4 regions of the Paenibacillus sp. FSL E2-0190 genome follow, and region 4 is predicted to be linked to each of the others. Evidence: predicted binding sites of a transcription regulator. Region 4 holds the regulator's gene; each other region holds the start of a gene.
What was found. The regulator Rex, encoded in region 4, represses fermentation and respiration genes when NADH is low (regulators of the CRP and FNR family bind a similar motif). The targets are predictions, from matches to a motif close to TTGTGAAATATTTCACAA.

Region 1: the regulator Rex is predicted to act here: its motif matches at 4,802-4,819, upstream of adhE (bifunctional acetaldehyde-CoA/alcohol dehydrogenase).
Region 2: the regulator Rex is predicted to act here: its motif matches at 1,519-1,536, upstream of NST25_RS03675 (flavocytochrome c).
Region 3: the regulator Rex is predicted to act here: its motif matches at 5,603-5,620, upstream of nadA (quinolinate synthase NadA).

What each region holds. Positions count from the first base shown of each region.
Region 1 is NZ_CP150306.1:5,004,455-5,012,590, forward strand. It holds gene pflB (formate C-acetyltransferase) at 1-1,850, opposite strand, end outside; gene adhE (bifunctional acetaldehyde-CoA/alcohol dehydrogenase) at 2,105-4,726, opposite strand; gene NST25_RS22180 (extracellular solute-binding protein) at 5,135-6,601, opposite strand; gene NST25_RS22185 (carbohydrate ABC transporter permease) at 6,734-7,606, opposite strand; gene NST25_RS22190 (sugar ABC transporter permease) at 7,608-8,136, opposite strand, start outside.
Region 2 is NZ_CP150306.1:845,071-853,206, reverse strand. It holds gene NST25_RS03685 (VOC family protein) at 1-234, opposite strand, end outside; gene NST25_RS03680 (hypothetical protein) at 376-1,263, opposite strand; gene NST25_RS03675 (flavocytochrome c) at 1,748-3,271, shown strand; gene gnpA (1,3-beta-galactosyl-N-acetylhexosamine phosphorylase) at 3,355-5,517, opposite strand; gene NST25_RS03665 (glycoside hydrolase family 88 protein) at 5,530-6,549, opposite strand; gene NST25_RS03660 (AraC family transcriptional regulator) at 6,972-7,913, shown strand; gene NST25_RS03655 (hypothetical protein) at 7,936-8,136, opposite strand, start outside.
Region 3 is NZ_CP150306.1:69,270-77,405, forward strand. It holds gene NST25_RS00320 (VWA domain-containing protein) at 1-274, shown strand, start outside; gene NST25_RS00325 (serine/threonine protein kinase) at 258-1,202, shown strand; gene tilS (tRNA lysidine(34) synthetase TilS) at 1,239-2,681, shown strand; gene hpt (hypoxanthine phosphoribosyltransferase) at 2,728-3,267, shown strand; gene ftsH (ATP-dependent zinc metalloprotease FtsH) at 3,377-5,431, shown strand; gene nadA (quinolinate synthase NadA) at 5,691-6,629, shown strand; gene nadB (L-aspartate oxidase) at 6,669-8,136, shown strand, end outside.
Region 4 is NZ_CP150306.1:4,703,988-4,712,123, reverse strand. It holds gene dinG (ATP-dependent DNA helicase DinG) at 1-2,431, shown strand, start outside; gene NST25_RS20760 (redox-sensing transcriptional repressor Rex) at 2,562-3,215, shown strand; gene NST25_RS20755 (amidohydrolase) at 3,202-4,503, shown strand; gene NST25_RS20750 (DUF5590 domain-containing protein) at 4,676-5,194, shown strand; gene NST25_RS20745 (hypothetical protein) at 5,605-6,147, shown strand; gene NST25_RS20740 (AAA family ATPase) at 6,140-7,642, shown strand; gene NST25_RS20735 (3-hydroxyacyl-CoA dehydrogenase NAD-binding domain-containing protein) at 7,776-8,136, shown strand, end outside.

The DNA.
Region 1 (8,136 bases), 300 kb from region 4:
GTACCTGTCTTCTTACCGTACACTACATTCGAAGTAATGGTCAGTACCGATTGAGTCGGCACAGAATCACGATATGTTTTGTTTTTACGGATCATAGTCATGAAGGTTTCAACCAATTCTACTGCGATGCTGTCAACAGCATCGTCATTGTTACCGTAGCAAGGGAATTCGCCTTCGGTTTCGAAATCGATCGCAATACCTTGTTCGTTACGAATAGGTTTTACTTTGGCGTATTTAATTGCGCTTAGTGAGTCTGCTGCAACGGACAGCCCAGCAATACCACAAGCCATCGTACGCAGAATGTCACGGTCATGCAGCGCCATTTCGATACGTTCGTAAGAATATTTGTCATGCATATAGTGAATGATGTTCAAAGTGTTAACATAAGTCTTAGCCAACCACTCCATCATCGGTTTGAAACGTTTCATTACTTCGTCATAATCCAGATATTCAGAAGTGATCGCTGGGAATTCCGGTCCAACTTGTGCTCCGGATTTTTCATCCACACCACCATTGATAGCATACAGTAATGCTTTTGCCAGGTTGGCACGAGCACCGAAGAACTGCATTTGTTTACCGATACGCATTGGAGATACGCAGCAAGCAATCGCATAATCTTCACCCCAGTATGGACGCATTACATCGTCATTTTCATACTGAATTGCACTAGTTTCGATGGAAACCTTAGCACAATATTTTTTGAAGGCTTCAGGCAATTTTTCGGACCACAGTACAGTTAAGTTTGGTTCCGGAGCTGGACCCAAGTTGTACAGGGTGTTCAAGAAACGGAAGCTGTTCTTAGTAACACGAGTTGTTCCGTCTTCAGCCATACCACCGATGGATTCAGTTACCCATGTTGGGTCGCCGGAGAACAGATCATTATAGTCAGGTGTACGCAAGAATTTCACGATACGCAGTTTCATTACGAAATGATCGACGATTTCTTGTACTTGTTCTTCAGTCAAAGTACCTTCAGCAATATCGCGTTCTGCATAGATGTCCAGGAAAGAGGACACACGGCCCAGGGACATCGCCGCACCATTTTGCTCTTTAACTGCTGCCAGATATCCGAAGTATACCCATTGAGTAGCTTCTTTGAAGTTGGTCGCTGGTCTGGAAATATCCATACCATGAGCAGCTGCCATTTCTTTCAATTCGCCAAGTGCACGAATTTGTTCGGACAGCTCTTCACGCAAACGAATGATATCTTCAGTCATGGAATCTACTTCAAGCTCAGTTTGTTGTTGTTTTTTGTCTTTAATGAGGAAATCAATACCGTACAGAGCAATGCGGCGGTAGTCGCCGATGATGCGTCCGCGTCCGTAAGCATCAGGAAGACCTGTAATTACGCCGGATTTACGCACAGCTCTCATGTCTGGTGTATATGCATCAAATACGCCTTGGTTATGCGTTTTGCGAATGTTCGTAAACATGTCAACGATGTTTTGTGGAAGCTCGAAGCCATAAGCCTTCGTAGCATCAACCATCATCTTGATCCCGCCGAATGGCTGGATGGAACGTTTAAAAGGAGCATCAGTCTGTACGCCTACAATTTGTTCCTTGTCCTTGTCAATGTAGCCTGGAGCATGTGAAGTGATTGTGGAGACAGTATCTAGGGAAACATCCCATACGCCGCCTCTTTCTCTTTCTTCCTTGCTCAATTGGGAAATAATCTTCCACAGTTCAGTTGTGTTACTAGTAGGTCCTACGAGGAATTCTTCGCTTCCTTCATAAGGCTTAATGTTGCTTGCGATAAAGTTGTTAACGTCAACTTTTCTGGACCATTTACCTTTTGCAAAACTTCTCCAACCGGATTTCACTTCTTGTACATCTTTTTCAATCACCGACATGCTAAATCCCTCCATCTATATTTATATTATATTTGTAGAGATCGCGGGCTTGAAGGTTGATCCCGTGTCTCGTGATCCCAAGAAAAATATGGTTGTTCGAAAATTCACAATCATTGTTCCATATATGGGACCGTTGTTTATATAAACATTTTAGTTTATTTTCTATAAATAGACTGTGACAAATATCACCTTTCCGGTGATATTTGTCACTCATATCTAATCCACAACCATCCTATTATCTACTTAACCAAATATTAATTATCAAATCTTCCGTAGAAAGCATTACGATATACATCTGCGAGTTCAGATACCAGCGGCAGCTTAGGATTGGCAGTTGTACATTGATCTTCAAATGCACGGTCAGCCAAGTAATCTACATGGGATTCAAAATCCTTAGGATCAAAGCCCAATTGTTGGAAGGATTCTTCGATACCCAGTTTTTTGTTCATGTCGCGAATAGCATTGATCAGGCTAGTTACACCTTCTTCAGTTGTGCGAGCTGGCAATCCCAGAATACGGGCGATTTCTGCATAACGCTCGTCAGCTACGAAGTGTGAATATTTAGGGAACGAAGCGAACTTCGTAGGTTTCTTAGCATTGTAACGAATAACGTGTGGCATAAGGATCGCATTAGTACGACCGTGAGCAGTGTGATATTGACCGCCCCATTTATGCGCCAAGCTGTGGTTAATACCCAGGAAAGCATTAGCAAAGGCCATACCAGCAAGTGTTGATGCGTTATGCATTTTTTCACGGGCAACTCTGTCGCCTTCAAGAGCCGATTTTTCAAGGTATTGGAATACCAATTGGATTGCTTTAATTGCCAGACCATCCGTGTAGTCACTCGCCATAACAGATACATAAGCTTCGATGGCATGTGTCAATACGTCCATACCTGTATCAGCTACAGCAGTTTTTGGCAAGCTATATACGAACTCTGGATCAATGATAGCTACGTCTGGAGTTAGCTCGTAGTCAGCCAAAGGATATTTAGTGTGTTGTTCAGTTGTTTTATCGGTAATAACTGCGAAAGATGTTACTTCCGAACCCGTACCCGAAGTAGTTGGAATCGCTACAAACTTAGCTTTGTTTCCAAGTTTAGGGAATTTGTAAACCCGTTTACGGATATCCATGAATTTTTGTTTCAGACCGTTAAAGTCAGCGTCTGGATGTTCATAGAATAACCACATTCCTTTTGCAGCATCCATTGGGGAACCACCGCCAAGTGCGATGATGCAGTCCGGTTGGAATCTGTTCATCATTGCTGTACCTTTTTCAACTGTAGTTGTCGATGGATCTGGTTCAACTTCCGAGAACACTTCGATCGCTACAGGAGTTTGGCGTTGACGCAGGTAATGTTCAACTCTCTCAACATATCCAAGCTTAACCATCATTGGGTCAGTGATAATTGCGACACGTGTGATATCAGGCATTTTGGTCAGGTACTGAGTAGCGCCTTTTTCGAAATAGATCTTGTCAGGTACTTTAAACCATTGCATATTCACGGTACGACGATTCACCCTTTTCACGTTGATCAAATTGATTGCTGTAACGTTTTGCGACACGGAGTTACGACCATAAGATCCGCAGCCCAGCGTCAACGAAGGGATGTTAGTGTTATAGATATCGCCGATCGCACCATGAGTGGAAGGCGAGTTAACGAGAATACGTCCTGTTTGCAGACGGTTAGAGAACTTCATGATTACTTCTTCGTTGTTGGAGTGGATAGCCGAACTATGGCCCATACCACCAAATTCAACAACTTGTGCTGCGCGTTCAATACCTTGATCTGCGTTTTTAACTTTGTAGCAAGCAAGCACAGGACTCAATTTTTCAGCGGACAATGGATATTTAGTGCCTACACCTTCAAGTTCTGCTACCAGAATCTTAGTGCCGGCAGGAACTTGAATGCCGCACATTTCAGCAATTTTCACTGCGGATTGTCCAACGATTGCTGGATTAACCGCACATTTATCAACGTTCATAGCGCCGCTAGTAAGTTTGGCAGCTTCTTCTTTGTTAACAAAGTAGCAGCCATTAGCGATCATTTTCTTTTTCACTTGATCGAAGATTGGTTCTTCGATAATAACAGCTTGCTCGGAAGCACAGATCATACCATTATCAAATGTTTTGGAAAGAATGATGTCCGTTACGGCTTGATCGATATCCGCGCTCTTTTCGATGAATGCAGGTACGTTACCAGGACCTACGCCAAGAGCTGGTTTACCACAGCTATAAGCTGCTTTTACCATTGCAGAACCGCCTGTTGCGAGAATAAGTGCAACGTCAGGGTTGTTCATCAAAGCGTTTGTTTTGTCCATCGTTGGCATTTCAATCCATTGGATACAGTTCTCAGGTGCGCCAGCTTTTACAGCCGCATCATGAAGAATTCTAGCAGCTGCTGCACTACACTCTTGCGCAGATGGGTGGAAACCGAATATAATAGGGTTCCGTGTCTTAATCGAAATCAACGCTTTAAACATCGTGGTGGATGTAGGGTTGGTTACCGGTGTGATACCCATTACAATTCCGACGGGCTCAGCAATTTTTTGGAAGCTTTCATAAGCATTGTCTTCAATAACGCCTACTGTTTTATCGTATTTAATTCCGTGCCAGATATATTCTGTCGAGAAGATGTTTTTAGTAATTTTGTCTTCGTAAACCCCGCGGCCAGTTTCTTCTACAGCCAATTTAGCGAGGTACATATGTTTGTCGAGTCCAGCCAACGCCATTGCATGAACGATTGTGTCAACTTGCTCTTGATCCAGCGCCATGAATGCCTCATGTGCTTTTTTCGCTTTATCCACCAAAGTCTGAATATACTCTTCAGCGGTAGTTTGTTTAACTTGGGCGGCGACTTCGTTCTTAACTGCCATCTCCCTCGTCCTCCTGTCAATTTTTAGGTTGTTTTTCTCTACACATTTATCTTATCACATCATTTCCACCTTGTATAGTGAAATCTTTCACAAAGTATAAAGTTTTTTTGATTTGTTTTCAAAGCGCTTTCATTCGATCATTTTATAGGTTTTTTACCATTATTTATGCTGTAATATCCCTTAAATCTAAAGTTTATGTTTAAAAAGACAAGAACCAATACCCATTTTCTACCTTTCCGCTCGCAAAAATATTTTAAAAATGCAAATCTAATTTTGTTGACACTCTATTTTTCCCATGACCCTCTAAAAAATAGTCGGAAACCATCCGTTGGGTTGATTTATAAAAATATCAATAATATAAACATAAAAAAACCGACTCCTAATGGAGCCGGTTCTGTCCTTCCTTGCCTATTCTACTTTAATTGTATCGAAGAATTTCTCCTGCACTGTTTTTGCAGCAGCTTCAAGCTGTGTCTTGGAATCTGTTCCTTTTTTGGAGAACAGCTCTTGAATTACATTGGACATGGTTGCGTAGTAGTCCTGTGTATTGTATTGCGCTTCCGGTTTACCGTCCAGCAAGCCTAAAATATCAGGGCTGTATTGATATACATTTGTATATTTATCATACACAGCTTTTGTTTTCTTACCGAAGTCAGAATCTGCAGAATAGTAATCTAAGAGCGGCGGAATAAAGTATTTGCCATCCGTTGTACGTTGTTGCAGAACCGCATCCAGTGCTTCTAGACCTTTATCGGAGAAGTAATCAAATGTAATATAACGGAATGCCATTTCTTGCTCGTCTGGTGTTGCATTTGGATTGATTACAAGGTAGTCACCACCAAGTACCCCAGTGTGTTTTCCGCCTTTTTCCATCGCAGGCATTGGATACGTAAGTACATCTTCTGGTTTCAGACCGCCTTGATTCAACGCTTGCTCAATAACACCGTCAGATCCAGCCATTACCATTGCTGTACGACTTTGTTGGAATGCGCCTACAGCATCACCCCAGCCCAGTGCCCAGTCCTGAGGAATCGCGTTTGCTTCCCATCTAAGTTTCTTGTAGAAATCCAGCGCTTTAATCCCAGCCTCAGAATTAAAAGTAGCTACAACCTTACCGCCTTCAATCTTCTGAATTTCACCGCCAGCTTCGAACAGGAAGTTGGTCCAGTTCCAGCCTGCTTCATTCCCTTTACCCATTGGAGCAATACCGGAAATCCCTTTTTTGGTATCAGCTACACCTTTCGCGGTATTCAGCATATCATCCCAAGTCCAATCCATAGATGGAACAGCAACGCCTTTTTCATCCAGCATTTTTTTGTTGATCATTGTGGTTGTTACATAACCCTTTTGAGTTACGCCGAATACTTTTCCGTCAATGATAAATTGATTTTGGAGAACCGGGTTAATTTGATCCTTAAATTCGTATTTATTCCACAGATCCGTAATGTCAGCTACCCAGCCTTTTTCAACTAGGAATTTTGCTTCTGTAGCGTAAGTGTTAAAGAAGGTTGGAGCTTCATTCGCTGCCATTTTGATGCCGATTTCACTTACATTGTACTGCCAATCGTCTTTGACGATTTCAACATTCGGATACTCCTCTTGGAAACGTTTGATCTTGTCATCTTCCTGTGCTCTAACTTCGGTTAGGTCAGGGGTTGGATAGTGAATTTTGATGGTCACTTTTCTTTGTGTGATATCATCAGTTGGCGCTGCTGTAGCACTGCCAGCATTATCTGTTGCAGCATTCGTTGGCGCAGTAGTCGCTTCCCCTTCCTTGTTTCCTGTTGTGTTTCCGTTATTGTTGTTACCGCCGCATGCGGTTAACAATGATCCGGCCACAAGGAGGCTTAGTAGCACGCTAGAGTACTTACGCATTGAAACTCCCCTTTTCAATTCATAGTTATCTTACATATCGATCATAAAAGAGAAATCGTTTACAAACGAGGTGCATTTATATTCCTTTCATGTGCATGTTTACGATCCGTGACTAGATTCGTCGATCCGCGCTTATCCCTTAACTGCTGATAATGCGACGCCACGCATAATGAACTTTTGGAAGATCAGGAAGACAAGGATCGGCGGCAACGATACGATAAATAGGATAGCGAATTTAATATTCGTATTAAGTGCCTTTACATTAATAACGTATTTATAGATTGCTGTCGCGAGCGTATATTTCTCTTCACTGTGCATAACCAGAGATGGCCAGAACCAGTCATTCCATGCAGTAGAAAAGATAAAGATCGCCAGCGTAGCAAATATCGGAACCGACAATGGCACTGCAATGGAGAAAAAGCTTCTCGGCTCAGAGGAGCCGTCAATCCGCGCGGCTTCAAAAATTTCAGGATGTATCCCATCAAAAAAGTTCTTTAAGAGTAGAAAATAGAATGTATTCGCACCAGCCGGCAGCCAAAAGGCAGCGTACTGATTCAGTAATCCAAGCTCTTTTAGATTGACAAAGTTGGGAATCATGTAGCTGGTCGCCGGAATAAACAATGTCATCAGGAAAAAGAAATAAATTGCCTTTCTGTAAGGAACATTCATACGAGAAATGCTGAAAGCAGACATTCCCAATACGACTAGTGTCACGACCATATTCCCCACAAAAATATAAATAGTGTTCTTAAGGAACATCAGCAGATCAATGTAGTTCATCGCTTCTTTAAGGTTGCTGAAGTGCCATTCCTGCGGGAAAAAATGCGGTGGGAATGAGTTCACCTCTTGATTCGATTTCAGTCCGTTAAATAACGTCATACAGATCGGATACAGCATGCTAAACACCATAATCAAAATAACCACGCACATCAAGCCATAAACGATCTTATTGCTTGTTTTTTTCAAATCATGTTCTGAGAGAATCCCTCTATCTGCGCTCTTCATCTTAGTTGTCCTCCTTGTTAAGCTTGAACTGTAAAATGCCCAAACCACCTAGGACTATGAACATTAGCATGCCAAGCGCAGTCGCTGTTCCATAATCGAGTCGCGTAAAAGCATATTTTACGATCAGCAGCGCATAGGTAAGCGTAGTATTATTCGGTCCACCATCAAGCAGCGCCATTTGTGACTGATACCCTTGTGAAGTCCCGATAATCTGTAATATAAACATCAAAATGATCAAATTACGCAGCGAAGGCAATGTGATGTACTTTATACGTGCCCACACACCCGCCCCATCAATCTCAGCTGCTTCATACCAATCCCGCGGAATGCTGAGTACAGCAGCCAAGTATATTAACATCCCTGATCCAAACTGCTGCCACGTCTCCATAAAAACAAGGGAAATCATCGACCACCTTGTATCTGTCAGGAAGGCAACCTGGTCCACACCAAGCGAGCTTAATACTGCATTGATTGGGCCCACAGGATCATAAAGCCATCTCCAGAGTCCATATAGCACCACACCAGGCATT
Region 2 (8,136 bases), 3.2 Mb from region 4:
AGGTGAGGGAACGCCAAATGAAATTTCCATAGTCCCATTTATCCCTCTGGGATAGGTTAGCTGTGACATATTCAGTGCATCCCGCTGACACAAATTAAAGAATACACCACTCTTCAGTTGAACCCCGGTAAATACGCCACCCTCCCATTCTATAGCTATTTTCATGACGTCACGATAAAAGGTAACCATCTTTTCCATGTCTTTCACAAAAAAAGTGATCGCGCCGATTTCCATAAAATACACCTACTATTCTAAAATATTCCTTTTACGGTTATAGAAATAGTAACATAGGCTTTAAAATTATGAAATGAACTATAAAATAATAAAAAGCCCTGTAGAAACTCTACAGAGCTTAGTTACTGGGCAAAAGTATTTTTACAAATAACATAAAATAGATTGTTCTATCCAGTACATAAATACAGTATCCGGGCTTTCCTTTTCAAACTTTTTCATTTTTAAATACATATCCATTCCATCAGAAACATCATGCCATAAATCCGTAAATACAAAATCATATTTTTCCTTAGACATATGTTGTTCTGCATATTCGAAAGCATCTGCTTGGATAAGCCTGATCTTGTGAGCATTACTGAATTGTGGCAGTACATATTTATTAAATAAATCAATGACATCTTGATTTTTTTCAACAACCGTTATGCTTTCAACATTAACTTTTTCAGAAACCATATAAGCATAATAGCCAAGTCCAAGCCCAAATGTAAGAACATTCCCAAACGCTTTATCAACAGCTTCTTTCATTGTTTCTATTTCATTTGGTGTGATCGTCATCCAGATTCTTTCATTCTCCAAGACAGCCGGGAACATGAATTCAGTTTGAAAAAAACCAACCTGAGGAATTTGTCTTCCCTCTTCTGTCCGGATGATATCATTGCAAACAAAACCTTCAAAGGGTTTATATTTTTCATATTTTAATTCACTATTATTAATCTTTATAGTTGGTATCTTGATATTTTTATAATATGGATTGTCATAATATTCATTTGCATCAAGCTTATGAAGCATATTGCTAAAATATTGGTTGAACAATTCCTTATCATCAACATTATCAACCGTATCCATCCCAAAAGCAGCAGCCAGCATTAAACCAAAAGCGTATTCATAAGATACACCACAGTTTACGATTTCTTCAATTTCTTCTTTGTTAATAAAGTCGGGGGTATTATTCAAATAGCGGCTTAGTAAAGCAAACACTTTATAGTTATCTTCTTTTACTTTTTCTTTTATTACATTATTAAATTCCATATTCTCACCTATTAATTAGAATTTGTTTCTATGTCTCATGTTAGTCTTTCCGGATTGACTAGTAGGCAATACTCTCATTTTACCATTTAAAAATCCAGAAGAACAAAAACCGCTTTACTAATCCGTGACAGTTACCACTTCTACAGTGAGAAAATCTTACGTCAAAATCTTCTAATTGCAAGGTTTATGGTCCATTTTTCAGCTAATCTGCTCAATATTTCGTTAACCTATGTTAGAATAGACGACTTGTATAATTTGTGAAAACTTTCACTAATAGTCATGATTGATGGTATACTTAATAAGAAGATGAACTAAAGAGAATAACGATGGAAACTGTGGACGTAACCGTAGAAGATTTGAAGTTTGGAGAACAACAGCGACGCGCGCGCTTCTCCACTTCCAACTCCCTCTGATACTTCCTTTCTTTTTTGTCGGGTTCTTTTGGTACATCTTAATAGAGAAATATAAAAGTGGAGGGTTAACAATGAAAAAGAAAGCAGCTGGTGCTCTGAGTCTCGTCCTCTCTGTCATGCTCGTTACCGCAGGTTGCGGTAATGGAAACGACAAGGTGAACGAGAGCAAGAGTAATAACAACGAGAAAAAAGAAGTTGAAGCCGTCTCCGGGGCATCTGAAGCAAGCTACACACCATTCGATCAATTAAAAGATAAATATGATATCATCATTGTCGGTGCGGGTGGTGCGGGAATGTCCGCGGCGCTTGAGGCCAAAGAGAAAGGCATGAACCCTGTTATTTTGGAAAAAATGCCGGTTGCCGGCGGGAACACAACCAAATCCTCTTCGGGAATGAACGCTTCTGAAACGAAATTCCAAAAAGAACAAAACATTGAAGACAGCAATGATTTATTTTATGAAGAGTCATTAAAAGGTGGCCATGACACTAACGACAAAGAAATGCTTCGTTTCTTCGTTGATAATTCCGCGAGTGCGATCGATTGGCTGGATTCCATAGGAATCCGCTTGAACAATATCACCATTACAGGCGGCATGAACGAAAAACGTACACACCGTCCTGAAGATGGCTCTGCTGTGGGTCAATACCTTGTCAAAGGTTTAGTGAAAAACGTACAAGAGAAAGAAATCCCACTTTTCGTGAATGCTGATGTCAAAGAAATCACTGAAAAAGATGGCAAAGTAAATGGCGTCAAGGTCCTCTTTAACCAAACAGAGGAAAAAACAATTAAGGCAGATGCTGTCGTTGTAACCACTGGCGGATTCGGTGCCAATATGGATTTGATCTCCGAAGTAAGACCTGACTTGGAAGGCTACGTTACTACTAACCAAATCGGCAGTACCGGAGACGGCATCAAGATGATTGAGAAACTCGGCGGCACAACCGTCGATATGGATCAAATCCAAGTTCACCCGACTGTGCAGCAAGAAAAATCCTACCTCATCGGCGAAGCTGTTCGTGGGGAAGGCGCTATCCTTGTTTCCAGTGAAGGTACACGGTTCACCAATGAATTGGATACCCGTGATAAAGTAACAGCTTCCATCAATACACTACCTGAAAAAGCAGCTACGCTGGTCTTTGATTCCGGTGTTAAATCCCGTGTGAAGGCTGTTGAACAATATGACAAAATGGGCTTCGTGATTCAGGCGGATTCCATCGAAGCTTTGGCCAAAGAAATCGGTGTTCCAGAGGATAAGCTGGCAACAACGCTTGATACTTGGAACAGCGCCGTTAAGAATAAAAAGGATGCCGAATTTGGCAGAACTACAGGAATGGACAATGACCTGTCCACTGGTCCTTTCTACGCTATTAAAATTGCTCCTGGGATTCACTACACCATGGGTGGCGTGAAGATCAATACGAACACAGAGGTTCTAAATAAAGATGGTGAAGCTATCCCTGGTCTGTTTGCGGCAGGCGAAGTTACAGGCGGCTTACACGGACAAAACCGGATTGGCGGCAACTCTGTTGCAGAAATCATTATTTTTGGTCGTCAAGCTGGGATCAAATCTGCTGAATTCATAAAAGCAAAATAAGTAGATAACAGATACTATAGGCCTCACAGCAAAAAGCTCAAGCATCGGCAAGTTAGCCGCTGGCTTGAGCTTTTTTAATGGGATTAATCGCCAATAGTTCGGATAATAGTATCAAACGGATCTAATTCCAGGGTTTGTTGTCCATATTCCGTATCAATCGTAGTTTTTTGAAGCTGGTCGCTATTGTTAATCACGACGAGTATTTTACTTTCTGGATAATACGCACACTCTGTATATAAATTATCCGTAATATACTTTGTGTCCTTTAACTCATTCCCGGCATAACGAATCACATTTAACAGCAATCTTGTATTCTCAAAGCTTAAGGTGAAAGAAGGCAGGTAGATCCCCTTTCCTTTACCAAAGGCATGGGTGGACAATGTTATCATCCCACTCTTTTCACACAATACCGCTGCTGAGCCATCCGTAAGATAAATGTTATTTTTAGGTGTTATGCTGGCTCCTTCAGGCACTAAACCTTGCTCATCTCTAGCCTCAAATGTCCATCTTCCATGAGCTACCTTGGAGCCTGTATCCTCATCCAGACCAAGCACATGTGCCATTCTGAAAAAGCTGTCATAACCATCAAGCGCCGAAGGCTGATTGATACCTATAAAAGTACCGCCCTCATAAACCCATTCTGTCAGTAAGTCCACGCACTTATGGTCACTCCAATATTCTCCACCACTCCATGCTGAACCTGCCGAGCCGGCATTGATCACTACATCACACTCTTGTAATACTCCCTTACGGATATCTTCAAAATCAATGAACTGCACCTCAACCGGCAACCCGGACAAAGCCTCATTGATATGAATCAAATCATGCATATACGTTTCATGGAAATGTCCGGACAAGGTCCACGATCTCAATTTGCCCCAAGCGTGCAAAATGGCTACCTTCGTCTTAATGTGATACGGTTTGCCTTTATGATGCAGCTCTTTAATTTCTCTGAATTCATCCGCGATCTTTTCGATATAATCACAAAAATCCGGATAAGGCTCTACAAGATGCAAATATCCGCCCAGTCCAATCCGATCTATAGGCTCTCTGAGCAAGGCGCGCCGGATATTAATCCAATACTTTTTGGCATCGAGCGTAGGGTTACCTCCCTCCATAAACGTAGGAAGCCCTCCCAATCCAACCGGAAATAAATAGGGATGCAGCCGAATCTCATGGGTAGCTACTTTTACACCAGAGCAAAGCCTTGCCTCATACCCTGAGAACACACATTTAATCATCCCGTCAAAACCAAACTCCTCAAAACGGTCATTGTAAGGCTCCATGCCAACCCAACTATCATCATAGAAGACATACGCCAGCTTATCGTGCTTATGCACAATATCAATTAATTGCTTACCAAATTCGATGACAAAATCATTGATAAATGCCATATAGTCCAGCTTCCGCTGCTGCGCCGGGATATGACTGACCCGATATTTCCCACCATTCACAAAATCCTCGGCCGTGAGCGAATACCCATATTTCTTGGCAAACAGATCAAGCGCCCTTGAGCTTACCGTAAAATCATATGAACCCCAGTCCGAGAACAAATGGCGATTGCGCTCATCACTGCCCCAGATCCAGGCGAAATTATAAAAGAGGGAGGTGAACCGAACCACTGTTGTTTCCTTATGCTTATGACACCAATCTTCTATCCAATGGAGTAAATATTTTTGCGTTTCTACATAGATGGGATCAATCTGCATCAGATGCTCTTTTTCCCAGTGATTCGTGGTGTGATTGTACATGGAGATCTCTTCCCAAATCCGGTAGACCATGAAGCTGACTGTGTATTTATGCCAAGGCGTTATTCCGGTAATGACTACATTTCCCGATTCCCGCTCATAATTCCACAGTTCTCTTGGAACCTCTTCGCCCGTCGTTCGGTCAAAAACCTGCCAGTACTTAAACGCCTCTTTGGAATCATTCACTCGGAATTGTTCAGCAAAAAAATCCTCCATCAGATAGATGGATAAATAATCCTGTACCGCTACCTTCGGATTAGTTATTAAAAAACTCTGCTGCAGTTTATCTGAATTCTGGGACGCCCATTCGTTATGATCTCTGATGATGCAGATTGTAGAATAAATGCCGTATCCTGCGTTGATAATCTCATCGGACAACTGTGTGCCGTCACTGTCACGGATGACATCGGCACCCCAACGTTCAGCTAATTCCAGGGTCAATGCCTCATAACCGGATTCTCCCGGCAGTGTAAAGGCCCCCGTTGTTTGTTTGGACAACTTGGATCCCTCCTATTTAAGCATATCGGATAGAAAAGCTAATGCTAAGCCTTGCCCCCAGCCTTGAATCCAGTCTTTTGGAATATTGCGGTATCCTTCCCGATCCTTCATAACCGCTGTTCCGCCAGAGACACCCAGTACCCGTCCATCTTCACTGATATTGTTCAAAATACCTTTCAGGGCTTTTTGCACATATTTGGTATGCAGCGGATTGCCGTTATTGATCATAGCAGCCGCAATGCCGCAAGACGCGGATACTTCTTCATAAGACTCCTCGTCATCGAGTACTGTCCGCCACAGGCCGTTCTCCGTTTGCACCAGCTTGAGTGCGGCCAGCTGATCGCGCAGCGAACACTCCACGTCCATACACTGCGGATACAGATACCATTCTTTCAAAAGCTTTTTAACTTGCGACATGGTGTATGCGCCCCAAGCATTCGCTCTGCCCCAGAATAGTCCAGACATGTGATCCTGCTTCACATTATTATAGCCGTGGTACCAAAACCCGCTGCTAGGATCTTGCAGGTATTTGATATGCCAATAATATTGGTTCAAGGCATCTTGAATCATTTCCTGATCCTTTAATTTGCTTCCTACACGGAGCAGGAAAAATGCCGCCATAAACAAGGTATCCGCCCATGCCTGTTCTGGAAAATCATTAGAAATAGAGACGGTATGCTGCAACACATGATCTCCGAATCTAAGCGCATTGTTCTGCAGATAATCTACTTTGCTCATCACAATATCCCAATATTTCTGATTGCCTGTTTCCTCATACAAAGTGATCAGCATATGGCCCATGGCACAGGTATTTACCGTCCAATCCGGCAGACCCAGCTCGATATATTCATCTGCCCACTGGACAAGCATATCCAAATACTCTTTATTTCCTGTAGTTTCATAAGCTCTGGTTACCCCATAATAAGCCACACCACAAGGCCAGTCCCATGTTAAATCCATCGCCATTGTTTTTCTGACCACTTTGTCGATGACCCTTAAAATCTCTTCTCTGTCATAAGTTAATTGAAGCATCTTGTTTCTCCTCTCTTTCGCACACGCCCCCAAAGGCGCTTGAGAGCTGTCCGTCCATATTGTAAACGCTTTACTAACTCTATTGTAAGTAGTAAAATGGTCTGATTCTAAGCATATTCATAAATAAACTGTGCAATTTCAACCATTAACTTTTGTTCGCTATATCTTGGAATTAGCCGCGACTACAGAGAATATTTGGACTTCCGGCCGCTGTTGTCGTAAGAATTTCTTGATTTGTAACGCTATTAGCGGTTGAAATCCGGAGACAAAGGCGGACGCTACGCCCCTAAAGTTCCAAGATTCTCCTCCGCCACTTTTCCTCAAATTGTATAATATCAAGATCTCTTTATATAGTTGAATTTGATATAACGTTAACCTATAATCTACTCAACCTACGTAATAAGAATGGGAGTATTGAGAATATGCCCAGAAAAAAGAAGCCCATCATTGAATACCGCCACTACAGCTTACCGATAAACTTTCCTATCTTGCTGTTAAGCGGTGAACGTTGGAAGATTTCTGATATTAAAAGTGAACATCTGCATTTCCATAATCATTTGGAGATTGGCATTTGCCATTCGGATAGCGGCATCATGGAGATCAAAGGAGAATCTGTGCCTTTTAAAGCCGGAGATGTGACCTTCATCCCTAGGTATCTCCCTCATACAACTTATAGTTCGCCGAATGAAGCCAGTCTGTGGTCTTATATCTTTTTTTCGCCTGAGGATCTTTTTCAGCAATCCTTCAAGAGCGCTTACAGCAACTTTGAGCCGAATCTGTGGGCAATAAAGGGAATGAACTGTATTTTGAACAAAGAGGAACATCCCAAGGTTTATACCCTTGCGACATCGGTCGTGGAGGAATTGAAACAAAAAAATCCTTACTATCAAGAAAGTGCTTACGGCTTATTATTATCGCTTTATATAGAGCTTCTTAGAATTCATTCCCGGAATGAACCCTTGGTTAATCAAGACACAGAGCATAGCCTGAAGGGCGATTTTGTCATCTCACCCGTTCTGGAATACATCACTAAAAACTACATGATGCCGATTACCATCGATTTTTTAGCTGATCTGTGCCACCTAAGTACCACTCATTTCCGCAGGAAATTCCATGAGATTATGGGGTCCGCACCTCTCGACTTCCTAAACAGTACCCGTATTGAAGAGGCCTGCAAGCAGTTAAAAAGTACGGATGATTCCATTCTCTCCATCTCTGAGCAAGTCGGTTTTCAGTCCATATCCAGCTTCAACCGATGTTTCTCCAAGCTTATGGGTGAGTCACCTAAACAATGGCGTAAAGGCGCACAATCCGAAGCACAATCCGCTAAAGCGTCTATATTGGAATTTACGGGGTGGGTATGATCCATTTATCCATTGGTCTATTCTAGATCATCTTTCTCCCGATCGTTTTATATAACATGGTTCTTATCTTCTTTAACTGCGCAAAGTTTTCTTCAAATGAAATGCTGTGGGTCAGTGCCAGCCCTTTTGAGAAATCTTTTTTATATAGAAAAATTGATTCCAAATACAAACCTATGACATGAATCTGATTCCAAGTAGGATAACTTGAATGATGATAGAAGAC
Region 3 (8,136 bases), 2.4 Mb from region 4:
AGCGCGGGAAGGCAAGAGTGAGATTGCTGTGTTTCATTTTCCCGGAAATAACAGCAGTGAAGATGCCAAGCTTGATCTAGATTGGACGCATGACATGTCAGGTATTCGTACGCTATTCTCTAAATTACACATGAGAGGCGCAACACCGACTGGCCCAGCTATTTTCAAGGTGCTTGAACATTATCGTTATGATACACTGGATGAACATCGTGGACGCCGACTAAGCGATGACCACGACGAAAGAGAAGGGATGATTGGTGGGTATGTCGTCTAATCCGTCCTATCCTACTGGTACCTTAATTAACGGCAAATGGCGGGGTAACCGTTATGTCGTTGAGCGGATGCTGGGAAGGGGCGCGAACGGAACCGTATATCTTGTGCAAAGAGAAGGCAGACGGGAAAGGTACGCGCTAAAAATCGGATACGATACACTTGAACTTCAATCGGAGATCAATGTACTGACCTCGCTGCAATCGCGACGAAAGCGGAATGAACATCGGGCTCGTCGTGAGAATCCATTGTCTTCTTATTTTTTGGAAGCGGATGATTTTGCGAATGGGGATAATATCCCCTTCTATGTGATGAGGTATGTTGAAGGCAAACCGCTGCATCATTTTTTATCGAAAAACGGTCCCGATTGGTTAGGCCTGGTAGGTCTTGGTCTGCTTGAAAAGCTGCGCACACTGCATGAATGTGGATTTGTGTTCGGTGATTTGAAGCCCGAGAACGTCATGGTATCTAAATACGGTGAAGTGGAACTGATCGACTTTGGGGGCACAAGCCCTATTGGTCGTAGCGTGAAGCAGTTTACCGAATGGCATGATCGTGGTTTCTGGAATGCGGGCAGTCGAATCAGCGATGAGGGTTACGATCTTTTCGCATTTGCTGTGCTGTGTCTTCGTTTGCTCAATGAAGAAGGGCTCAAAAAGGCAGCCTTACAGCTGCCGCAGACGAGAAGTGTGGACGAATTATTTAAGCTGGCTAGAAATTTACCCAATAAGAAACTATCCTCCTGGATTTGTATGGCGTTAAAAGGGGGGTTCTCAGGCTCTGCGGATGCTACTGAGGTCTGGCGAAACCATATTTATAACTCGCGCAGAAAGCGCCCGGATAGTATGGACACCCCTCGGTGGTTAAAAAATGCATTCGCATTGTCTTTGTTTTTGCTCGCCTTTACGATTTATTGGGTATTCCGTTTTTGAACTCATACATATAGTTGGAGAGAGAGGGGGGCGCATATGGAGCAAATGAATGGACTGGTGGAGTCTGTATTGGAGTCAGCAGCCGAGCATGAGCTGTGGGCGCCCCATGACACCATTGTAGTCGCAGTTTCCGGCGGCCCGGATTCTGTGGCTCTTTTGCATGTTTTACATGAAATATCTTTAAAATTTATACCGCTTACCTTAATATGTGCTCATGTGAATCATGGATTTAGGCCGGAGTCGAAGGAAGAGGCAGAGCTCGTACGTGGTATGGCTGAAGAATTGGGACTGCCCTTTGAGTTTGCGGAATTCGATATTCCCTCCTTGGCTAAAGAGAGTGGACTTGGTCCTGAGGGTACTGCACGTGAGAAGCGGTACGAATTTCTGATTGATACGGCGCACCGATATGGGGCGCGTTCTGTTGCTCTGGCTCATCATGCTGATGATCAGGCAGAAACTGTAATTATGCGTCTATTACGCGGAAGTGGCTTATCTGGACTGTCGGGTATCAAGTGGAAAAGAACAGAAAAAAAGGTGGAACTCATTCGCCCATTCCTACGTATTAACAAAACAGCACTTTTAGGGTTATGCCAAAATGAAGGTTTCACTTATGCTGAGGATGCCACCAATCTGCTGACGAAATATAAGCGGAACGCCATTCGTTTGGAAGTTCTTCCTTTTCTGGAAAAGTATAATGGTAGAGTGAGGCAATCCCTCGTACAGCTTGCGGAAATTGCGGGAGCTGAAGATGAGTATATGGAAGCGTCTGCGGCAAAATGCTTTGAAGAGCTAGTTTCGGAAGGGGATGGGAAATACACCTTTAACAGAGCTTCATTTGCTGCCATACCCTCCGCTTTACAACGGCGTTTGATTAAACTAATATTAAATTATCTGTCGGCGGATTTATCTGCCCTTGATTTCCCCAAGATTGAAGCTGTACGTCGGGGAACGCTGCAGAGCTATCCCACCACCTGGAGCTTGGATTTGGGTGGAGGCCTGACTTGTGTGCGGCAATATGATAGTATCTTGTTCTCGTCCAAGCCCACGACGCCACAGGCAAGCTATACATATCGTCTGTTTTTACCGGACTCTGAGCTTAAATTGGAGGAAATAGGTAAGGTGATGTCGATGGCGGTACTGGAGAGAGAAAACTTTTTTGTACAGGGGGAGGATTATGGGAAGATGTCGGCTTGGTTTGACCGTGATGAACTGGTCTTTCCACTGACGATACGATCCCGATTGCCTGGAGATACCATAAGGATCATGGGATTAAACGGAAGCAAAAAGGTAAAAGATATTTATATTGATGATAAAATACCTGCTTCCGAACGGTCATTGATTCCCCTCGTTTGTGATGGTTTGGGCAATATCGTCTGGATTCCGGGCGTAAGACGCTCGATGCATGCCGCAGTAGGGCGGCACACGACCTCCGTACTTCTATTGTCTCTGGCAGAGCTGGATGACCACGAAGTCACGTAATGGTCGAAGTAAGTCTTTCATAGTATAACTTAGGAGGTTTCGCAAGTTGCAAAACGATATTCAAGAAGTATTGATCACCGAAGAGGAACTTCAGCAGAAAATTAAGGAGCTCGGTCGAACACTGAGCGAAGAATACGCAGGTCGTACCCCTTTAGTAATTTGTGTACTAAAAGGTGCGTTTATATTTATGGCAGATTTGGTTAAAGCCATTACAGTACCTGTTGAGATGGATTTCATGGCAGTGTCCAGCTATGGAGCATCCACCAAGTCCTCTGGAGTAGTCAAAATTATTAAGGATTTGGATGTATCGGTAGAAGGCCGCGATATCTTGATCGTTGAAGATATTATTGACAGTGGTCTTACACTCAGCTATTTAATTGAGTTGCTCCGCAACCGGAATGCTGCTACTATCTCTGTGGTTACCTTGTTTGATAAACCATCAGGCCGCACTGTTAATCTTGAAGCCAGCTACACAGGCTTCGTGTTACCTGACGAATTTGTAGTAGGCTACGGATTGGATTATGCCGAGCGGTATCGGAACCTCCCATATGTTGGAGTACTGAAACCTGAGATTTATTCCAATTGAACTAAGGACTGCCTCGATCATACGGATCGGATACCCACAACTTCCTTTATTTGAGGTGTCCCAAGAGGCTATGGTACAATAACTTGAGTGTTGTGAGAGGAGGTAGGGGATGAATCGGTTCATCCGGAATTCTGGTTTTTATTTGATTTTATTTTTAGTCGTGGTGGGTATTGTCCAGTTTGTGAGCAATGGAAATGAAGCCGCCGATTTCCCTAGATACGACGAGTTACGGCAGGAGATCAAGAACAACAATGTGAAGGATTTGACGGTTCAGTTTGAGGGTAATGCCTTTCTGGTCACAGGTGAGTATAGAGAGCTGCCTGCCGATACTAAATCGAAAAGCTTCTCCACATATATTCCTCCTACAGATGCCGCTATCAATGAACTGATTCAAGCCAGTGATGTTAATGGGATTGAATTAACTCAGAAGAAAATGGAAGGTACCAGCATTTGGCTGACATTCCTTTCTTCAATTATCCCACTGGTAATTATGTTCATCTTGTTCTTCTTCCTGTTTAACCAGGCGCAAGGTGGCGGCGGTAAAGTCATGAATTTCGGCAAGAGCAAGGCTCGGTTATATAATGAAGAGAAGAAGAAAATCAGCTTTGAGGATGTAGCAGGGGCGGACGAAGAGAAGCAAGAGCTTGTCGAAGTCGTTGAGTTCCTAAAAGATCCACGCAAATTTGCAGCTGTCGGCGCACGTATTCCTAAGGGCGTATTGCTTGTAGGTCCTCCGGGAACAGGTAAAACATTGCTTGCCCGTGCGGTAGCAGGTGAAGCTGGCGTTCCTTTCTTTAGTATTTCCGGTTCTGACTTTGTGGAAATGTTCGTGGGTGTCGGTGCTTCTCGGGTACGTGATTTGTTCGAGAATGCTAAGAAGAATGCTCCATGTATTATCTTCATTGATGAAATTGATGCTGTGGGTCGTCAGCGTGGCGCCGGTCTTGGTGGCGGACATGACGAGCGTGAACAGACGCTTAACCAATTGCTGGTTGAGATGGATGGATTCGGTGGTAACGAAGGCATTATTATTGTAGCGGCGACTAACCGCGCTGATATACTTGATCCGGCATTGCTTCGTCCAGGACGTTTTGACCGTCAAATTACGGTTGACCGTCCTGATGTGAAAGGCCGTGAAGCTGTACTTAAGGTTCACGCTCGTAACAAACCGCTTACGAAAGATGTAAGACTGGATGTTGTTGCTAAACGCACAACCGGATTCACAGGTGCTGATCTGGAGAATCTGCTGAATGAGGCAGCTTTGCTAGCTGCACGTCGTAACCGTAAAGATATTTCCATGATTGAAGTGGATGAAGCTATTGACCGTGTTATCGTAGGTACTGAGAAACGCAGCCGTGTGATCAGTGACCGCGAGAAACGTATTGTAGCTTATCATGAAGCAGGCCATACTATTGCAGGTTACTTCCTTGAGCACGCCGATATGGTGCATAAAGTTACTATTATCCCACGCGGACGTGCAGGCGGATATGTTATTATGCTTCCGAAGGAAGATCGGATGATCGTTACCAAACAGGAGCTTTTGGATAAGGTTACTGGATTACTTGGTGGACGTGTTGCTGAAGAATTGTTTATTGGTGAGATCGGTACGGGTGCATACAGTGACTTCCAACAGGCTACGCGCATCGTGCGTGCCATGATTATGGAGTACGGTATGAGCGATAAGCTTGGACCTATGCAGTTCGGATCTTCTCAAGGTCAAGTATTCTTGGGTCGTGATATTGGGCATGAACAGAATTACAGTGACTCCATTGCTTATGAGATTGATCAGGAAATGCAGAACTTTATTACTTCGAGTTACGAACGTTGTAAAGATCTGTTGATCAAACACTCCAAAGAAATGCACTTGATTGCCAATACATTACTTGAGAAAGAAACACTTGAGCTTGATCAGATCACACAACTGATTGAACAAGGATTCCTTTCCGAGGATGGTAAACCAGAGGGTGGCGAAGGTGTTGCCCATGAAGTTGGCGAGCCTGTCATCGACAATATCGGTGATGTGCGAGTTCGCATTCAAGGCAAGCCTGAGGATGAACAGTCCACACTTCCTGACCTGTCGAAGGATATCCCGAATAACCCTGATTCTGAGGGTAATGACGGTTCCGGTGATGACAACAAAGGTGGGGGCACTAGCCTTACCTAATTGGGTCCACCATTCATATGATGTAAATTTATCCGGAGAACGTAACTGTTCTCCGGATTTTTTATTTTAATTTTTAAGGGATTCTATGCCTTAAAGCCTGTCCAGTTACATTGACAGAGGCTGGAACGTTGTGTACATTAGTGATTAATATTACTTACTATTTATATCAGCATGTTCATTTTTTCACCATGATGGCGCATGCCATTTGATAACATCATGTCGGCGAAAAGCCGCGAGGATTTAAGGGGGAGAACAATCGGTGGAAGCTCTGGCGCTTGAGCGCAAGCAGGAACAGAATCGAGAACTTCGTATACGTCTTGAACAGCTTAAAAAGGAACGAAACGCAATCATTTTAGCTCATTATTATCAACGTGATGAAATTCAGGAGGTTGCCGATTTCCGGGGCGACTCTTTTTTACTCGCTCAGAAGGCTGCAGAGACAGATGCAGAAGTTATTGTATTCTGCGGTGTTCATTTCATGGGGGAAAGTGCAAAAATTCTAGCCCCGAACAAAACCGTCCTTATTCCTGATGAACGTGCAGGCTGTCCAATGGCAGATATGGTCAATGTAGACGGTTTGCGTAAGCTAAAAGCTCAACATCCAAATGCTAAAGTAGTCACTTATATCAACTCGTCCGCCGAGATTAAAGCAGAAACCGATATTTGTTGTACCTCTGCTAATGCTGTAAAAGTAATCGAATCCCTTGACGCCGAAGAGATTATTTGGGTCCCAGATAAGAATCTTGGTCAATATGTACAAGATCAGACGGGCAAGAAGCTGATTATTTGGGAAGGCTATTGCAACACTCACGACATGTTGACCGTCAAAGATGTAGTAGAAATGAGAGCAAAATATCCAGATGCGGAATTTGTAGTTCATCCAGAGTGTCGTCCTGAAGTAGTCGCCATGGGTGACTATGTAGGCAGCACTACATCAATTCTGGAGTATTGCCGGAAATCGGATCGTAAGCAATTTATCGTTGGAACGGAAGATGGTACCGGATATCAGCTTCGTAAGGATAGTCCAGATAAAGAATTCCATTTTGCTACCAAATTTCTTGTTTGTCCTAATATGAAAGTTAATAATCTAAAAAAACTGGTGAAATGCCTGGAGACGATGAAGCCACAAATCTATGTACCGCCTGCTGTCGCCGACAAAGCCAGAACATCCCTAGAGCGCATGCTACAAGTCCGGTAGCATGCGCTACTCTTTCGTTGAAACAGGTGAAAAGCGGTCATGATTCCACAATATTTGGTTGATTTTGATCTTCGGGATATTCCTACGGTAAAGACAGATTGTATTGTTATTGGTTCAGGGATTGCCGGGTTATTCACAGCTATTAAAGCCAGTGAAGATCGGCGTGTCATAATGATCACAAAGAAATCAGTAATGGAAAGTAATACTCGCTATGCACAGGGGGGGATCGCAGCTGTTATAGCTGAGGATGATTCCCCTGCTTACCACCGGCAGGATACCTTAATGGCCGGAGCAGGTCTTTGCTCCTCAACAGCTGTCGATGCACTTGTTAATGAAGGGCCGGAAGGCGTTCATGAGTTAATTCGTTTAGGAACTCTGTTTGATAAGGAAGATGGGGTACTGGCTTTGACTCAGGAAGGTGCACACAGCCACCGCCGTATTTTGCATGCTAATGGGGATGCTACAGGTTATGAGATTGTTCGTGCATTGGCGGAACAGGTAGCCGAACATGAGAATATTGAGGTCTGGGATGATCATTATGTTATCGATCTCATCACTGAAGGTGGAGAATGTGTAGGCGCATTATTGCAACGGCCCGGTGGTGGAAGGTTGTTCCTGCAAGGGGATGCGACCATTTTGTGCTCTGGTGGAGCAGGACAATTATATCGATACACTACCAACCCAGAAGTAGCTACAGGAGATGGTGTAGCGATCGCCTATCGCGCTGGGGCTCATATACGAGATATGGAATTTATTCAATTTCATCCTACAGCACTTAGTTACCCGGGAGCTCCTAGATTTTTAATCTCCGAAGCTGTGCGTGGGGAAGGAGCAGTCTTGCGCAATATTAATGGAGAACGGTTCATGGAACGTTATCATGACCTGCTTGAGCTAGCTCCGCGGGATATTGTAGCACGAGCTATTGTAAGTGAAATGGAACATACTAAATCAACGTTCGTTTATTTGGATATTACACATGAATCTCCAGAGATGGTGAAGCATCGGTTTCCCACAATATATGAGACATGTATGGGCTATGGACTGGATATTACAAGTGATTGGATTCCAGTGGCTCCCGCTGCGCATTATATGATGGGGGGGATTAAGACCGATCTGAATGGAGAGAGCACCATCCCACGTCTGTTTGCTTGCGGAGAGGTTTCCTCCACAGGCCTGCATGGCGCTAACCGTTTAGCTAGTAATTCATTATCTGAAGCCATTGTATTCGGACAGCGTATTATTGATCGGATTCATGAGCTTTCCCCGCTGGACCGTGATGTTTTATCGGTTAACAGTAACGAGGGACGTGTAGATTCGCCAACTCAAGCTATTGTGGAACGTCGTTTGAAGCTACAGAAGGTAATGGTTCGATATGCCGGACTACGTCGTAACGAAGAGATGTTACTTAAAGGACTAGATGAATTAAAACGACAGCTGCCAATCTTTGGATCAGCATTGTCCAAACGTGAGGAATATGAATTTGCTAATATGCTGACCTGCTGTTTGC
Region 4 (8,136 bases):
TCCGCACCAGGCAGATAGTGATGCACTTGCGACTGCTTTAGTGCTGCTGAAATGTCTGGAGGAGCTCTACGAGCTGCCGCTGCTTACGATCCAGAGACTCTGTGAGCTGTTTACCGAAGAGGATAGTGATCTGGGCTGGTACTTTGATGGTCTGCTGCGAGAGCGGGAAGCGGAAACGCTACAGCCCGAAGGTGATCTGACTTTCTATCGTCAATTAGCGCTTGCAGTAGGAGATTGGACGGAGTTAGCGCCACCTAGAGATGAGCATGCTGAGAATCCACTAGCGAATTTATCTTTTACTGATTATATGGACGAAGTAACCAAACGACTTAAAGACACATTACCGCAGTATGAAAGCCGGGAAGCTCAGGATATTATGATCAATGAGGTGATGACGGCACTTGCCGAAGACAAACACCTACTGATCGAAGCGGGCACAGGAACCGGTAAATCGCTCGGTTATTTGTTGCCTGCCATTTATCAAAGCGTTCGCACCAATGAAAAAGTCATGGTCAGCACTCATACCATTAATCTGCAGGACCAATTGCGCGAGCGGGATATCCCTTTGTTAACGCAGGTAGTTCCTTTTCCGTTTAAAGCTGCTATTTTTAAGGGAAGAGGGCATTATTTGTGTCTGCGTAAGTTTGAGCATAAAATTAATAAAAAGGACTTTATAAGCCCAAGGGAAGATGCGCTTACTGCCGCTCAGATGATTGTATGGCTCACTCAAAGTGAATCAGGGGATGATGAAGAGCTGAATTTAAGCGGCCGGGGCGGTGATTTCTGGGAGACGGTGGCAAGCGATACCGATTCCTGTCTGGGCCGTTCTTGTCCTTGGTTCCGCAAATGTTATTATCATAGGGCCAAGCATGAAGCTGGGATTGCTGACGTGGTTATTACGAACCACTCCAAGCTATTCGCAGATGTTAAGGCTGGGCACCAGCTGCTTCCGGCTTACGAGCATCTTGTCATTGATGAAGCACATCATTTAGAAGATGTGGCTGGTAAACATCTTGGCATGCATATGAAGCATTTCACTGTGGCACACACATTATCGCGGCTGTATAAAGATAGCCGAAACGGACAGCTTCCTGCTCTTCGTCAAATATTACAGTCGTCAGGCAGTGAAGAGGCTTCAGAATGGAGCGGAGTCATCGATCGGATCTACCCGGATCTGCTTACCGTCAAAGAAACCTGGGATGCACTCAGCGACAAGCTGTTCAGCCTTTTGCCGGAACGCAGTGATGCAGGGGCAGGGGAAGCGGGACAACTGGTTATGCGGTTGATTCCCGCCCGTAAGCCGAAGGATTGGGATGAATTGGTTGCACTAGAGAACACTATGAATCTGACGTTAAGCGACATCATCCGTAAGGGTGATAAAATGCTTAACGAGATGCGCGACCAGGAAAGCCAATCCTCAGCAGACAGTCTTGTTACTGATATTAGCGGTTTATTTAAGGATTTGGCTTCCATCCGTGAGCAAGTAAGATTCTTTATGGGGCTGAATGACGATAATGTAGTATATTGGCTGGAGGCAAATGGAAATTACCGCAGCAAATCACTGCAGATGTATGCCGTCCCTGTGGATGTTAGCAGCCAGCTTAAAGAGTTGTTCTTCGATAAGAAAAAAAGCATCGTGCTTACCTCGGCGACGCTGTCTGTAGATAAGTCTTTTCAATTTATGATTGATAATCTCGGACTTAACGAAGCTGCGGAAGAAGGACGTCTAATGACCTCACTTCTTCCTTCTCCCTTTAAGTATCGCGAGCAGGCACTGTTAGTTATACCGCGTGATTTTCCTAGTGTGAAGGGCAGTGTGGGCGATGCTCGATTTGTCGATACACTCGTACAGTCATTATCGGAAGCTGCTAAAACAACACGTGGGCGGATGCTGGTTCTGTTTACTTCTTATAAAATGCTGCGTCAGGTATATGATCCGCTTAAAGAGGCTTTAGCCTCACAAGAGATTACGGTGCTTGGTCAAGGCGTAGAAGGTGGCAGCCGGAGCAAGCTGATCCGCCGCTTTCAGGACAGTGCAGCATCCGTATTGCTGGGGACGAGCAGCTTCTGGGAAGGTGTAGATATTCCAGGTGAAGCACTGACTTGCCTGGCCATCGTGAGACTTCCATTTCAACCGCCGAATCACCCGTTGGCGGAAGCAAAGTCGGAGTTATTACAGGCCCAGAAGAAGAATCCGTTCATGAAATTATCTGTTCCTCAAGCGGTTATTCGTTTTAAGCAGGGATTCGGAAGACTGGTTCGCACGGCGCAGGATCGCGGAATAGTTATTGTTTATGATACAAGGGTTATTGAATCTCATTACGGGAAGTATTTCCTTTATTCATTGCCTGGTCCCAAAATGGAGCATATGCTTACTGATCAAATGGTCCCACGCATAGCGGAATGGCTAGAGGATGGCGGCGCTTCTTAAAACGCTCGTCTTCAGTTTAGCTCCTCCTTATCCTTAAGGGCGGTGTGTTACAGTACCGTCCTTAATAAGGAGAGGTAGACGTTTGAATATGGATTTTCACAAGAACATTACTATTTTTAGGAGGAAAAATATGAAATCGGATAAAATATCAGAAGCCGTTGTTCGCAGATTACCTGTGTACTTGCGTTTTTTGAATGATCTCCAGAATCGCGAAATATTAACAGTTTCCTCTCAGGAACTTGGACAAAAGCTTGATCTTAATCCCGCACAGATTCGTAAGGATTTAGCATATTTTGGTGACTTCGGCAGAAAAGGTATCGGCTATGATGTAACGTATCTTATTGAGAAAATCCGTCATATCCTGAAGCTGGATCAACAGCTTAATGTAGCTTTAGTTGGAGCAGGTAATCTCGGACATGCCTTGTCTAATTACAATGCATATCTTAAAGATACTATGAAAATCACGGCTATATTTGATTCGTACGCTCCTAAGGTTGGACGTAAGATCAACTCCCTTACTGTGCAACCGATGGATGAACTAGGCAGCACGATTCGTGAGCAAGGTATTCGCATTGCCATTATTACCGTACCTGATTCAGAAGCTCAAAATGTAGCAGATATTCTCATTTCTTCTGGGATTGAAGCGATTTTGAACTTTGCCCCTGTGATTCTGAAGACACCACCGAATATCCGGGTGCATGCAGCTGATTTTACAACTGATCTGCAAAGTCTTGCTTATTACTTGCGGGATGGAAAGGAAGAAAGCGAACATGAACAACAATAAAACGATAATTAAGGGCGGGTATTTTCTGACTCCGGGAACGGATGAGCCGGTTCTGAGTGGATATATGACTATTGAAGATGATTTAATCACTTACATAGGAAAAGAAGAGCCTCAGATGGAAGCTGGAGTGCAAGTGGTTGATGGCAGCCGTCTGCTGTTCATGCCTGGACTTGTAAACACACATGGTCATGCGGCGATGTCTTTGCTGCGTGGATATGGAGATGATTTAGCGCTACAAGTGTGGCTTCAGGAGAAGATGTGGCCAATGGAGGAAAAGTTCACCGGTGATGATGTATACTGGGGAACCTCCTTATCTGTATTGGAAATGCTGAAGGGTGGAACTACGACCTTCCTCGATATGTATGATCATATGGACCGAGTAGCCGAGGTAGCTGAGTTATCAGGTATCCGTTCCGTATTGATGCGTGGTGTGATCGGGTTATGTCCAGAGGATGTACAGAATCACAAGCTTGCGGAAGCGATTTCTTTTGCCCGTAACTGGCATGGAAAGGCTGAAGGTAGAATTACTACTATGATCTCGCCGCACGCCCCTTATACTTGCCCTCCGGACTTCCTGGTTAAGTTCGTGCAGGCAGCGCATGATCTGGATTTACCGATGCATACGCATATGTCCGAAACGAAACGTGAAGTGGAACAAAATGTGGCGGATTACGGGTTGCGTCCTGTAGCTCACTTAGAGAAGCTTGGCATGTTCACACGTCCCTCGATAGTTGCACATGGTGTTCATTTAAATGATGAAGAGATTGAGATCTTGGCTCGCCATAATGTGGGTGTATCTCATAATCCGGGCAGTAATTTGAAGCTGGCTAGCGGAGTGGCTCGGGTTACTGATCTTCTAAAAGCTGGTGTGAAGGTGTCTCTTGGCACGGATGGCGCGGCAAGCAACAATAACTTGGATATGTTTGAAGAGATGCGGCTTGCAGCTCTCATTCATAAGGGTGTCAGCGGTGATCCAACGGCTGTTCCAGCTCCAGAGGCTCTGCGTATGGCTACAGAATATGGCGTGCAGTCCATCTTTTTAAATAATGTAGGCAGACTTGCTGTAGGGATGAAAGCAGATTTCATTGCTATTGATATCGATCAGCCGCATTTGCTGCCACACACAGATCTGTTGTCTCATGCAGTTTACTCTGCTAGCGCTAAGGATGTTGAGCATGTGTGGGTGAATGGTAAACAGGTCATCAAGCATGGACAATGCTTAACCCTGGATGAGGAAGCTATCCGGCGTAAAGCGCAAGAAGCCTTCGAAGGTTTATTGAAGCGTTAAGTCTGGAGAATAACGAATAAATAATAGGCTGCGACTTTTTGCTTTTAGCAAAAGTTGCGGCCTTTTGTGTATTTTTAAGGCTGGGAAAGCTAGAAAATTATGAAATTTTGGATAAACGCGCGGGTGTGTTATATAATCAAAAAAGATATATTACTAGAAAGGGAGCTGTACCTTGAAGAAAAGGAAAAAATGGATCCTCCTGGGGTCAGTTCTGATTCTGCTCCTGGGGTTTGGACTTATCCAGTTCTATGCCTATATTATGAAAGATCAATGGAACGAGCGTGATATCGCTAAGGATGTTGCCAAAACCAGAGCGGGTCTAACAGAGGTAACTAAAGCACAAAAATCGGTTTGGGATGAAAATGCAGTGTACTGGGTTTTAACAGGAAAAAATGAAGCCGGGACTGCTCTTATGGTCTGGGTCCGCTTTACGGTAGATGGAAAATTTGCTGAAGGCGACGACGCAGTGTTTGCTGAGGAACTAAGTAAAGGAACCTCGGAAGCCCAAATACGCGGCATTATCAAAGCTGATCTTCCGGACATAACGATTGAACGCTTGCTGCCGGGAGTATATAACGGAGAGTATGCTTGGCAGCTTTTTTATAAACAGAGCGGTCGGTATTATTATCAATTTTATCGCTTTTCGGATGGGTCCCGAATGGGCGAAGGTTACAGTTTACCTAAAAGTTAAGCTGAACATAAGGAAATTAAGGGTGGCATAGTAAACAAGCGAACTTATTATAAGTTCGCTTGTTTACATTTATTTGATGTACAAAAGTGATATACTAAGTGATATACTGAATGGGTGGTTATCACCGAATATTCTCTTATATTCACATACGAAAATAGGCCGATTGATTAAAAATCAAGGCCGATTTTGTCGAAAGTGAGGAATTTATTTGGTATTGATGGAAATATTTAAAAAATTAAATTTTAAATATATTCACATTTATTTTGAAATTAGTATATACACCTGTGATATACTACTACTTGTAATTAGAACAGCAATAAGAGACTTCAGTCTCTCTGATGAGCTCTCAAGTAGCTATAAATTATTATAATGAGCTTTATATTTTGTCATCTTTGAGAGGAGGACGTTTCTTGAAATTACGTCTTGTACCTGTGCTGATAACGTCTCTACTGTCGGCTACTCTATTGTTTGGTGGCTTCTTTTTGTATCGTCAGTTTGCAATGCAGGAACCACTTCAGAAGATTGTATCTCAATATGAGGGCGTCAATAATTCTCATATCAGTATTAACCGCAATGAGGTCACTTTGAAACTTGATCTCCAGCCAGGCACGAAATTACGTGAACTGGTTCAGTACGTCTCCCAAGAAGGAAAATCGATGATTGATGGACGTACACTAAAACTTGATGTAGAACAGAACTCCAGTGAACTGCTGGATGAATACTGGGATAAAGCGATGTTCTCTGTAGCCGAAGCCATGGAGAGCCGTAAATATACACTTATACCCACAGAACTTGATGGACTCAAAGCGCAATATCCGCAATATAAAAATGTGATAGCCTCAACAGAAATTGATGACAATAATGTCTATGTAAGCTTGAGTAATGGAAAAGAAAGCAAATTTATTATTTTGCCGCGTAAACCTGCGACATTGGGGGTATGGAATAATGCCTAAATACCTTAAAGAAATTCTAATCGGATTTATTCCTGTCTTGTTTATTTTTATGGCTTTTCTAGGCATTAATATATTCCCGATTGTAATTGCTGCTGGGATGCTCACGGCCTTACTTATCATTGCTCATTTAAGAGGCGGACTTGCGGTAAATGCAGGTGCCGGGAAGAAACGCAAGAAGGATGGACCTTCAAAGCTTACTTTTGAAGAAATTGGCGGGCAAGACAATGCAAAACAGGAGCTTCGTGAAGCGTTGGATTTTTTGATCCGGCATGAGGAAATCAGCAAATTCGGGATTCGGCCTTTGAAAGGGATTCTGCTTACAGGCCCTCCAGGAACAGGTAAGACCCTTATGGCTAGAGCAGCAGCACATTATACAAACTCTGTATTTGTGGCAGCATCAGGCAGTGAGTTTGTAGAAATGTACGTAGGTGTCGGTGCCGGCCGTATCCGCGATTTGTTTAAGGATGCCCGTACCCGCGCCCTTAAGGAAAACAAGCAAAGCGCTATTATTTTCATAGATGAAATTGACGTAATTGGCGGTAAGCGTGAGGGCGGACAGCAGCGAGAATATGATCAGACCTTGAATCAGCTGTTGACTGAGATGGACGGGATCTATAACAACGAAACACCACGCATTCTACTGGTAGCAGCCACTAACCGTAAAGAAATGCTTGATTCAGCATTGCTGCGTCCTGGCCGGTTTGACCGTCATATTCAAGTGGACATGCCTGATAAAAAAGGCCGCAGATCGATTCTCGAATTGCATGCCAAAAATAAGCCGCTTCATGCCAATGTGAACCTCGACAAAATTTCCGAAGAAGCCTATGGTTTTTCCGGTGCTCAGCTCGAAAGTGTTATGAATGAGGCAGCAATTTATATGATGCGTGAGGAATTGACAGAGGTTGAGCAGCGGCATCTGTCGATGGCGATTGACAAGGTTATGATGGGGGAAAAAACGGACAGAGAAACTAACCACGAAGAGAAAAAACGGGTGGCGATCCACGAATTGGGACATGCCATTATGGCAGAACTGCTTCGTCCGGGAAGTGTCAGTCAGGTTACGCTGACTCCGCGGGGGCAAGCCCTTGGTTATGTACGTCACAATCCTCAGCAAGAGCAGTATCTGTACACCAAAGATTATCTCGAAGATCAGATTATGATCGCACTTGGTGGAGCGGCTGCAGAAGAAATGTATTATGGCGGACGAAGCACAGGTTCACGTGGCGATTTTGATCAGGCCCTGAATATTGTCGAAACCATGATGAAATCCGGATTGACTTCGTTGGGTATTGCCAAGCTGGAAATGGTTACCACTGAAGAGCTTATGAAGGAAAACAGTAAAATATTGGACGAGTTGATGGTACGTACTCACGACCACCTTGAAAAGCAACGAAATGTATTTGATTACTCCCTTGACATTTTAATGAAGGAAGAAGTGCTCTCTGGAGAGCAATTTCGATGTCAATTTCGTGACAGCGTGCGTTTACCAGCATAAATATTTATGCTGGTTATTTTTTTTTACTTTTCAGGCATGCTAAGATATCATTATATGTCGGGCTTTATAAATTTTTGCGACAGACAAGGTACAATACAAAAGTATAGATACCTGAAAGGATGGAGACTTTTTTATGAATTTCAAGAAAATTGGTGTCATCGGCGGTGGCACAATGGGACAAGGGATTGCCGAAATGCTGGCAGCCAAGGGCCTGGATGTATTGCTGGTGGAGAAAACCCCTGAGAAACTGGACTACTCCTACGAAATGATCGAGACAAGTCTAGATAAGCAACTGGAGAAATGGGCGATCACTCAAGCTGAGAAGAAGCTGATTCTTAGCCGCATTCAAAAAGTGACACATTTCGCAGAGCTGAGCTCTTGTGACATGGTTATCGAAACAATCGTTGAGGATTTAGAAGAAAAGAAAAAAATATTGAATCAACTGGATCAAGTATGTCCAAACCACATTATTCTTGCCAGCAATACGTCAACAC